Sulfuricurvum kujiense DSM 16994: one gene and its partner. The protein of the gene in region 1 interacts with the protein of each later gene in a pairwise test. Links are inferred from orthologs where the notes say so. Each region holds a gene or a part of one and is shown in the gene's direction. Other genes may lie near its edges.

Region 1 (5,702 bases):
TTTAAACGTTTCGATCCCTAAGCCGATCAATTCCGATTGAACCATATTATGAGTACCTCAATTCGTTGTATTCGAGCGGGAGCATAAAGTCCCTCGGATCGATTTTGGCGTCAAAGAACCCGTGTTTGTATCCTAGATCAAATAAAAGTTCGATCGCTTTGTATTGGGTTTCATTAAGTGTAATAGATTCGTCATTGGCGTAAAGTTCGAGATATTTTTCCAGTGTCGGCGCATCGATACGGACAAGATTGCGTTCCATCAGCATTTTGGAGAGGGTCTCTTTGTGATCACGAGCGATTTGTACCGCTTTGGTCAAAACAGATTCATATTCGATAGCGGAGGTCAGCGGCAATGAGCGGCGGATCGCCATACCGCCGAGCGGCAGAGGCAGATCACCGCCTGAGAGTTCACACCATACATCCCACAGTTCCCGTTCGACTTCAAGCGACTCATCGTATCCTAAAATAGATTCATGGATAAGGACTCCGGCATCGACGACTCCGTCCAAAACCGCCTGCTCTATCTCCAAAAAATTCATATAGATTATTTTCGCATCGGGATAGACAATCCGAAACAGTAATGCATTCGTCGTATATTTTCCGCTGAGAGCAACTTTGAACCGCTTTTTAAGAACGGTCTCTTTTTTTCGGATAAGTTTTGGGCCGTACCCCTGACCGAAACTTACCGCCGTACGCAAAAGGGCATAATCGCTGCGGATATGGGGATAGAGCCCGAAACTGATAGCCGTAATGTCATACGTTCCTTTAAGGGCTTCTGTATTGAGCGTTTCAATATCTAAGGCAATATTTTCAAAAACAGTATTCTCTTTTCCGACCCACCCGAATTTAATGGCGTAATACATAAAAATATCGTCGGCATCGGGGGAGTGGGCTATCACCATTTTTTTCACTGAAAATCCTATTCAAAACTGCAAATCAATTAAATTTTAACCAAATAACGCTAAAATATCTCTATTCCAGAATGCGAATTATTAATATTTCAATTTGTCATATTTTTAGAATATATTTCAATTTGTCATATTATGACGTAATTTTAAACATATTAGTCTCAGGAGAGCACAGCATGATGGATCCACAAAAACTTAAATCGCTTGAACTTGCGATGAAGCAAATCGATAAAACGTTCGGAAAAGGGACGTTGATGCGCTTAGGGGATAAAGAGATTGAACCCATAAATTCAATCAGTACCGGATCGATCGGTTTGGATTTGGCGCTTGGAATCGGCGGGGTGCCGGAAGGGCGTGTTATCGAAATCTACGGGCCTGAGAGTTCGGGAAAAACGACGCTTAGTCTTCAAATCACAGCCGAATGCCAAAAAAACGGCGGCGTATGTGCTTTTATCGACGCGGAACACGCACTCGATATCGGATACGCTAAAAATCTAGGGGTTGATGTCGAAAACCTCTTGGTTTCTCAACCCGATTACGGCGAGCAGGCACTCGATATCGTTGAAACGATCGTCCGCAGCGGAGCGGTGGATCTGATCGTTATCGACTCGGTTGCCGCGTTGACGCCGAAAGTGGAGATCGAAGGGGAGATGAATGACCAGCAAGTGGGCGTTCAGGCGCGTTTGATGTCAAAAGCGCTGCGTAAACTCACCGGTATCATGCATAAAATGAATTGTACGATTATTTTCATCAACCAAATCCGTATGAAAATCGGTACAATGGGATACGGCTCACCGGAGACGACAACCGGGGGGAATGCACTAAAATTCTATGCATCGGTTCGTATCGATGTCCGTAAAATTGCAACTCTCAAACAAGGGGAGAGCCAAATCGGGAACCGCGTAAAAGCAAAAGTGATTAAAAATAAAGTGGCCCCGCCGTTTCGTCAAGCAGAATTTGATATCATGTTCGGTGAAGGTATCTCGAAAGAGGGGGAGCTTGTCGATTACGGTGTCAAACTCGATATCATTGACAAAAGCGGCGCATGGTTTAGTTTCGAGGACGTAAAACTCGGACAAGGTCGTGAAAACGTCAAACAAAAGTTCAAAGACGAGCCGGAATTGGCTCGCAAAGTCGAAGAAAAAATTAAATCGGCTATGGGTGTTTCCGGCATCATAGCTATGGATGAATCTGATATAAGTGAGGTAGATGAATGATTTTTATTGATGAAGTAAGCGCGATCGAGGTTATGGATTCTCGCGGCAATCCAACCGTAAAAGCAACAGTGCAGTTAAGTGACGGAACACGTGAAAGCGCAGTCGTTCCAAGCGGTGCCAGTACCGGTAAACGTGAAGCCCTCGAATTGCGCGACGGTGATGCGCGTTATATGGGGAAAGGGGTTCTTAAAGCGGTTGAGAACGTCAATAGCCAGATCGCCGATGCCATTATGGGATTAAGCCCGTTTAATCAGGCAATGGTTGATGCGGCAATGAAAGAGCTGGACGGAACGGAAAATTACGGCAACCTTGGTGCGAATGCTGTTTTAGGCGTTTCGATGGCGGTTGCCCGTGCGGCGGCTAAAAGTCTCGGAATCCCGCTTTATCGCTACCTCGGCGGTGCCAATGCGATGGTCTTGCCGGTTCCGATGCTAAACATTATCAACGGCGGCAGCCACGCCGATAACAGCGTTGATTTTCAAGAGTACATGATTATGCCGATCGGTTTTGACGATTTTTCGGAAGGGCTTCGTGCATCGTCTGAAGTGTATCACAATTTAAAAACCATCCTAAAAAATCGCGGAGCCAATACGGCACTTGGAGATGAGGGCGGTTTTGCACCGGATTTAAGTTCTAATGAAGAGCCGATTCAAGTTATCATGGAAGCGATTGCCAAAGCAGGATACAAAGCGGGTGAACAAATCGCTATCGCCCTCGACGTTGCGGCATCTGAGCTTGTTACCGAAGGCGGATACCGCCTAGATTCAGAGAATCGAACCGTTACCTCTGCGCAATTGGTTGATTACTATGTTGACCTATGCTCAAAATACCCGATTGTATCCATCGAAGACGGCTTGAGTGAAGACGACTGGGACGGATGGAAGCTGTTAACTGAGAAATTGGGCAATAAAGTGCAGCTTGTGGGTGATGACCTATTCGTAACCAATGCCAGCATTTTGGCTGAAGGGATTGAAAAAGGGATCGCTAACGCAATTTTGATCAAACCGAATCAAATCGGATCGGTTTCTGAAACGATGCTGACGGTTCGTCTTGCACAACGTAACGGGTATAAATGTGTCATGTCTCACCGTTCAGGGGAGAGTGAAGATGCGTTTATCGCCGATTTTGCCGTTGCCCTAAACTGCGGTGAAATTAAAACCGGTTCAACCGCACGCGGTGAGCGTACGGCAAAATACAACCGTTTGCTTGAAATCGAAACCGAAGTGATGTACGGTGAATATTTAGGGAGCTCTCTCTTTAACTAATGCACCAAGAAAGCCAACAACACCTGTTTCACGAGGAGAAGGAGAGTCTGACTGAGCGTTATTTCGGTCTACAGACGTATAAATTCTTTCTCGCCGCAGGTGTTGTGCTTAGCGTAGGCATCTACATGGGATTTATCTTTTTCGGAGACAATTCTTTGAGTGTTCTGCTTGATCTCGAAGAGTATCAAGACTATCTCAGCGGAGATATTGAGCGGCTAAAAGCCGAAAATGCCGCTTTGCAAAAACAGTATTTTGAGCTTAAAGAGCTTGATGCTGATTCACAATAGCAACAGGGGATTTATGAAAAAATATTCACTCTTTCTCTCGCTTTTATTACTCTCCCACCTAATCGCACGTGAAAATCCTTTTTTTGCCAGTGATGAAGCCAAAAAACAAAAGGTAACATCTAATATATCCGATGCACGTCCTCAAATGGGAACGTTGAGTTATACCTTCCCGGATCAGGCACGCGTATTAAAAGAAATTACCTTTACGGTCCAAAATCTGGACGGCAGTATTGAAGAAAAAAAGCTTCAGATTGACCAGAGTATTGATTGGCACAGGGCCCTTATCATTTCTCAGGGCGGATCTTCACCCCATTTGACGGCTAAAAACAGTTCTTCTGCGGCTAATTTCGGCTTTATTCAATTATATTCCAAGGGAAAATCGCTTACGATTAAATCTTCTGATCCGCTAATCCGCCATTTTGCGTTAAGCAACCCGAACAGCATAGTCCTCGATTTTAAACACGAGGCCTCTTTTAAGAGCGATCAAAAGACATTGAATGCCGCTCCCTATCTGAATGTATCGGTAGGAAATCACGGCAAATTTGCCCGAGCAACGATTACACTAGACGGACACTATGCTTATACGTTGAGTAAAGAAAACGGTTTAATTACTATAATTTGTAAGTGATAAGAGAAAAGTTTTTGATTTGAAAGAAGAGGCTCTCTCCAAAGGGAGAGAAAAGTAATTATTTTACGGCAGCCAATGCAGCTTCGTATTCAGGCTCAGCAGTGATTTCAGGTACGATTTCTTTGTAGATAACAGTTCCTTCTTCGTTTACCGCAAAAATAGCACGGCATGTTACACCTGCAAGTGCACCGTCAGCGATCAATACGCCGTATGCGTTTGCGAAATCTTTGTTACGGAAATCTGATGCTACAACAAGGTTTTCAATCCCCTCTGTTGAACAAAAGCGTCCTGCAGCAAACGGAAGGTCCATAGAGACAACTGTCAAATCAACACCTTCGATTTCAGATGCACGTTTGTTGAAGTTACGTGTTTCAGTTGCACATACAGCCGTATCAAGTGACGGAACAACAACGATAAGTTGTTTTTTACCTGATGCACCGCCGACTACTTTGTCAGCTAGACCATTTGAATTGACAACCGTTACAGCAGGCGCTTTATCACCTACGTTTACTGTGTTTCCTGCAAGATTTACGACGTTACCTTTTAGCATTGTTGTTGCCATTTAAAGCTCCTGTTTTTGTTTGGTACGAAAATTGTACTTAAATCGGATAATTTGACTCTGAATTATAGAAGAGATGTTTCTAGTTAAGGTATATTAAAGCTTACAGCGGGGATTTATGGCAATTTTTTTGTAATCGACTACAAAATTGTTTCGAAATGACTCAACTGCCGCGCGTCCAATCATTGCGGCATTGTCAGAACAATATTTGAGTTCGGAGAGAAGCAGTTCGGCTTTGTAGGGATGCAATACGTCCTTCACTCTTTCTCTCAGGTAAAGATTGGCACTGGCGCCGCCGACGATGGCGAAACGGACAGGCGGACGGGATTTAAAATACTTTTTGAGCTTTTGGATCAGATGATCCGTAGCCGTTTTTTGAAAAGCCGCCGCAATATCCGGATAAGCGGATTCATCGTTGGCTTCAACGGCCAGACGAACCTGATTTTTAAGCCCTGAATAACTAAAGGCAATCAAAGGTGACTGCCAGAGGGGAACCGTGAAAGCAAAGCGGCTGCTATCGCCGCTTAGTGAGAGCTTTTCAATTAACGGGCCGCCGGGGTAGCCCAACGACATCATTTTAGCTACTTTATCAAAACTCTCCCCGTAGCTGTCATCCATCGTCGTAGCGACGGTCTCCATCTCGGTATAGGACTTTACCTCTATAAGTTGGGTATGTCCGCCGGATACCAGCAAAACCGTTATCGGCAATACAGCCTCTTTTTCGATAAAAAGAGAGTAGATATGACCCTTGAGATGATTAATAGGCAAAATGGGGATATTAAGGGCTATACTGAGCGCTTTGGCCATTGTTACACCCTCGATCAGCGTTACACCCAAGC
Region 2 (5,442 bases), 320 kb from region 1 along the record:
TTACAAGCTAAAGAAGAGAGAAGAAAACCGGGGAAAACCCGATCTCGTGAGAGCACTACGTGCAGAGATTACGAATCTTTTTTAAGAGTACGAAGCTCAGAAGCAGCGATTTTAAGTTTTTTGGTAGTACCGTCTTCAAGCGTTACGCGAACAGTACGAAGGTTTGGTAAAAAACGACGCTTAGTTCTATTTTTCGCGTGAGAAACGTTGTTCCCGCTCATTGGGCCTTTACCACTAATAGCACATTTTCTTGCCATTTTGAGGCTCCTTGCGTAAATTTAGGTTGCGAATTCTATCGCAGTAAACCCAAAGTTTACCTTAAGCAACGGTTTAATCCTTTATCAAAGGCTCGTTTAATCAAATCACGATTACAATTAGCGGAATTTGAAAAAATAATTAAGATCGGATGCTGTGAGACGTGGTTACTCAAGAACAAATTACAAGTTACATACAAAATATACCGCCAGCTCCGTTTGTTGTTAAACAAACACTCGATTACGTGCGTGTAGGCGATTTGACCAAAGCGGCCAAATGTGCCGAAGAAGACCCTGCTCTCAAATTTTACCTCAAGACCCTAGTTAACCGCCCTATCTACGGATTTCGTAACGAAGTAAGCGATCTGGCTCAGATCTTTACTATTTTGGGAATCTCGACCGCTCAGCAGATTTTATATAATTACCTCCTCTCCCTCTTGGCCCCGAAAGAGTGGGGACTTTTTAAACTCACTTCGCAAGAGTTTTATGATTTACAGGCTAGCCTTAGCCGAAAATGGGTCAAAATTCTCACCCACTTGAACCTGCACAATCATGACACCGAAAGCGCTATCACCCTTTTGCCGGCTAGTATCATCGTATGTGATGCACTGTTCGGAGAATACAAAAGCGAAGTGGCACAGCTGCGAAGCGTCAAAGCGTTGGATTACAACACGATCCTTTATCGGCTGACCAAAATGAGCTTGTTTAATATCTGTACGGAAATTGGCGAAAAATGGGAACTTTCGCCGATGATCAGTCGAATTGTCCATGCATCTTCCGGTTTGGATCAAAACCTTGAAGAAAATGAAAAAACATTGGCAAAATGGATGCATTTGCTCCTTTTTTATGAATTGAGCCAAAATGCTTATGTCGAAGCGGGACTGAACGAATTTATCGAGTTTCAAATCGAATTCGTTCAGGACATATACGAATCTTTTATGCAGGTGGTGGAGTACGATGAGAGCGACCGTTAAAGGGAGGATTGCCATCTTTCATCCACAGGGATTTTTGGACGGCAACAACGCCCCTTCTTTCCTTACTATCGATGATATTCATGCAACCGAAGCGCTCAATATCGATATGCTTCTGGTGTCGCTGAAAAAAGTGATCTTTTTTAACAAAAACGGCTTGGATGTTTTCATCCGTCTTTTGGACAGTATCCGTTCCCATAAGCACATAGCCGTCGGTTTGTGCGACTACGACTCCGCAAAATTTGTGACCATCAATAAATTTTACGGCAGCAATCTCACGTTTTCATTGTTCCGAACTGAAAAAATAGCCGAGCTTTTTGTCCCTACCAATAAAAATGAATCTAAAACCGTATTATTGTACAACGAAGACGCTTCACAGCGCTCAGCCATGGCGATTGAGCTTTTCGATTACGGACATAACCCCGTCATTGCCCAGACCAAAAAAGAGTTTGAAGAGAAAAAACGAAATCCCGATCTCTATTATGCGATAATCGAAGAGACCTATTTAGGGCTGTTCGGCCAAAAAATAGCAACACGTGTCACCGGTAATGCGATCATTTACACCATTGCCAATTTTTTAGATGCCGGAATCACCGATACGTTCAACATCGCGTACCATAACAACTCCCTCAACGTCGGGTTCCGCCTCTTTATTTTCGATGCGTACAAAGTCGTTTCGATGAACGTTCATGCGTTGAACTTTTTTACTAAACTTGCCTCATCGGCGGCAGAATACAATGCATCCATCTGTTTTGTCGGGATGACATTCGAAAAAACCCCTCAATCGTTTAAAAACGATCTTGAAGATGCCGGTATCATGTTTTTTGATCAGATGGAAGATATCCTTAAAAACAAAGAGTTGTTGCAAGAGCTAGGAGGAAGCAGCGGTACTTCTTCCAAAAGTACACGAACGCTGACCAAAGCGTTAATCCATGAACTTCCCGGTTTCATCGACGCAACCGTATCTACGATCGCGATGATGACGAATGCACAGGCCATAAAAGAGTCCATGAACATTCAGACCTTGGAAATCAAAAATTCTAAAGAGCAATATGCCAGTTCCATCGGTTTTTACGGAGATTTGGACGGGATGATTATCCTTATTTTTCCCAAAAAAGTTGCGACGAAAGCATGTGAACTCCTTATCGGCGAAGAGAACAATGATGAAGAGGCTATTTTGGATTCCTTAGCAGAATTTGTCAACATTATCGGAGGACGTGCCAAAGCCCTTTTGGGAGAGAAAAAACACCGCGTCGATATCACCCTTCCCCGTACCTATGCCGATGTCGATTCGCTTTTGGAAATGGCCCAAAACCGAAAAGGGGTTCAGGTCGACTTGCGATTCGAAGGAAGCAGCTTTATCTTTTTCCTCACACGATAGATTTTTCAAAGCTAGCTGCAAATCTTTTTCGCTAAAATAACAAAAATATTTGTTAAGGTGTACACCATGCTCGTTGCTCCCAGTGTCCTCTCTGCCGACTTCGGCAATTTAGCCCGTGATGTCCGAGCCATTTGTGACGCAGGGTGCGATTTGGTGCATGTTGACGTAATGGACGGCCATTTTGTCCCGAATCTCACTATCGGACCGGTTGTTGTCAGCGCAATAGCGAAGGCAGCTACCAAGCCCCTTGATATCCATCTAATGGTACAAAACAATACCTTTTTCGTCGATCTTTTCGCACCCTTGAAACCGGAGTATATCTCTTTTCATATCGAAGAGGAGAAAAATCCTCACCGCCTTATTCAGCATATCCGCTCGCTCGGGATCAAGCCGGCAATCGTTCTTAATCCGCACACCCCTGCCGAAGCCATCGAATATCTTTTAGGTGATCTGGATATGGTTTTGGTGATGTCGGTTAACCCTGGCTTCGGGGGACAAAAATTCATCCCGACCGTTGTAGAGAAAATCAAACGGCTCAAAGCCTTACGCGACCGTATCAATCCTGAATGCATGATTGAAATTGACGGCGGTGTCGGCAGTTCAAACATTGCAGTACTCAAAGAAGCCGGTGTCGATATCTGTGTCGCCGGTAGCTACGTGTTCGGGGCAGATGATTATAAAACCGCTATCGATAGCCTTCGCGTATGAGAGTTAAAATCTGCGGTATTACCAATATAGAGGATGCACTCCTCGCGATCAATGCCGGAGCGGATGCACTCGGATTTGTCTTTTATCCCGAATCTCCGCGCTATATTGCCCCGGAAAATGCAAAAGCCGTTATTGCCGCCCTTCCCCCTTTTGTTGAAAAAGTAGCACTCTTTGTCAATGAAACCCCTGATGTGATCCGCTCAGTCTGCCTAAGCACAGGATGTACACTGGCCCAGATTCATTTCGATGTTCAAGATGATTTTTTCTCCGATGTCCATTTTCCGACCCTTCGCGTCATCCGTGCTCAAAAAAAAGAAGACATACTAACGTACACTGATGAATACCGCCTTATTGATGCGTACTGTGAAGCGTATGGAGGAAGCGGAAAACGCCTTAACATCGAATGGTTTGAGGGGATCGATTGTTCAAAAATCATCCTAGCAGGCGGGCTTGATCCCGAGAATGTCGCTTCACTTAAACCGTACGGATTCTACGGTGTCGATGTCAGCAGCGGTGTCGAAGCCTCATATGGGAAAAAAGACCATAAACTGGTAGAGACGTTTATCCAAAAGGCAAAAGTGTGAAGCTGTTCGACCCGAAAATTTTGTCACGTTTGTCTAAAAACGGTATCCCGAAAGAGGAATTTGAACTCCTCTTGGGCAGTGATGCCGATCTGAGGCTCGAGCTTCTCAAATCGCAGGGGATGAACATCATTCTTCATGAGGAGATGTATTGCTTTCAAAGCGCCATAACTTCCGTAAAAGATACTCTCTTTTGTATCGTCGATGTTGAATCAAACGGTTCAAAACCCGCCCACCACCAGATTATCGAAATCGGTGCGGTTAAGCTGCAAAACGGAAAAATAATCGATACCTATGAGAGTCTTGTCTATTGTACCGATATCTCCGATCAGATTCAGGAGATTACCGGTATCAAAACGGAGCAAACCCTTAAAGCTCCGGCCATGAGCAAAGTAATGCGCGAATTTCGTCTTTTTCTCGGCGATGCAATTTTCGTAGGACATGATGCCAAATTTGACTACAACTTTGTATCGGCGATGATGGAGCGTGTCGGTTTATCAAAACTTCTCAACCGCTCTTTATGTACGATTGATTTGGCGGAGAGAACCATCGAGTCTGAACGATACGGTTTAGCCTATCTAAACACAGCACTGGAGCTCTACAAAGAAGCCACTCACCATCGCGCCCTCTCCGATGCCATGACAACGACAAAACTACTCAAGCGTGTCCTCAATCTTCTCCCATCCTCCATAACCAATAGCGAAGAGCTCATCGCATTTTCAAAAGAGGCGAAACGTCTGAAACGTCCGAAACCGAAAAAAGAAGAGAAAAAAGAGACGGAAGAAAAAGAAGCGGTGAAATAAAGCACGCATACGTGCTTTCTAATGCGGAAACAGCATTTGATTATTCGCTGAAGCGTCCCATACCGACAAGACGGTTGTAACGCTTATCAAGGCGCTCGGAATCACTCAGCTTGCGAAGTGTATTGACCTGAGTCATAAAATATGATTTAAGGGCGTTTGCGGAGCCCTCTTTATCACGATGTGCACCGATCAGCGGCTCATCGATAATATCATCGATCAAATCAAGCTCTTTCAGGTCGGCAGAGGTGATTTTAAGCGCTTTCGTTGCCGCTTCTACTTTGGTCGGGTCATTCCACAAAATTGCCGAACACCCCTCAGGTGAGATAACACTGAAGACGGAGTAGCGCATCATAGCGAGGCGATCCGCTACACCGATCGCCAAAGCACCTCCGCTTCCCCCCTCGCCGATGACCACCGATACGGTAATCGTATTGAGGTTTGAGAGTTCGAGAAGATTTCGGGCAATCGCTTCGCTTTGGTTACGCTCTTCCGCACCCAGACCCGGATAGGCGCCCGGAGTGTCGATCAGCATCAGAAGAGGAATATTGAATTTTTCCGCCATTTTGGCCGCACGAAGTGCTTTGCGGTACCCTTCAGGATGAGGCATACCGAAGTTTCGTTTGAGCTTATTTTTGGTTCCGCGCCCTTTTTGTTCACCGATCACCATAACCCGTTCATCACCGATGGTGCCGATATAGCAGATAATAGAGAGATCATCTCGAAAGTGACGATCTCCGTGAATTT

What was found. The genes of interacting proteins can lie anywhere in the genome.
Region 2: the proteins of eno (region 1) and rpe interact in binary tests that used the Escherichia coli proteins (3 or more experiments, as listed by UniProt). The link is inferred for Sulfuricurvum kujiense DSM 16994 from one-to-one orthologs.

Annotation. Positions count from the first base shown.
Region 1 is NC_014762.1:42,062-47,763, reverse strand. The notes cover bases 1,256-4,254. They hold eno (phosphopyruvate hydratase), read left to right. Parts: upstream 1,256-2,120; coding sequence 2,121-3,389; downstream 3,390-4,254. Other genes in these bases: SULKU_RS00215 (AMIN domain-containing protein), read left to right, coding at 3,690-4,254; SULKU_RS00220 (hypothetical protein), read left to right, coding at 3,389-3,676; recA (recombinase RecA), read left to right, coding at 1,256-2,124. In the rest of the region: flagellar biosynthesis protein FliQ, read right to left, coding at 1-45; SULKU_RS00235 (menaquinone biosynthesis family protein), read right to left, coding at 47-901; more of recA, read left to right, coding at 1,087-1,255; more of SULKU_RS00215, read left to right, coding at 4,255-4,304; tpx (thiol peroxidase), read right to left, coding at 4,363-4,866; tRNA (adenosine(37)-N6)-threonylcarbamoyltransferase complex transferase subunit TsaD, read right to left, coding at 4,960-5,702. UniProt on the Escherichia coli protein: Catalyzes the reversible conversion of 2-phosphoglycerate (2-PG) into phosphoenolpyruvate (PEP). It is essential for the degradation of carbohydrates via glycolysis.
Region 2 is NC_014762.1:363,503-368,944, reverse strand. The notes cover bases 1,755-4,493. They hold rpe (ribulose-phosphate 3-epimerase), read left to right. Parts: upstream 1,755-2,672; coding sequence 2,673-3,314; downstream 3,315-4,493. Other genes in these bases: SULKU_RS01880 (3'-5' exonuclease), read left to right, coding at 3,895-4,493; SULKU_RS01885 (phosphoribosylanthranilate isomerase), read left to right, coding at 3,311-3,898; SULKU_RS01895 (chemotaxis protein CheX), read left to right, coding at 1,755-2,606. In the rest of the region: rpmB (50S ribosomal protein L28), read right to left, coding at 69-257; SULKU_RS01900 (HDOD domain-containing protein), read left to right, coding at 419-1,228; more of SULKU_RS01895, read left to right, coding at 1,212-1,754; more of SULKU_RS01880, read left to right, coding at 4,494-4,698; accA (acetyl-CoA carboxylase carboxyl transferase subunit alpha), read right to left, coding at 4,739-5,442. UniProt on the Escherichia coli protein: Catalyzes the reversible epimerization of D-ribulose 5-phosphate to D-xylulose 5-phosphate.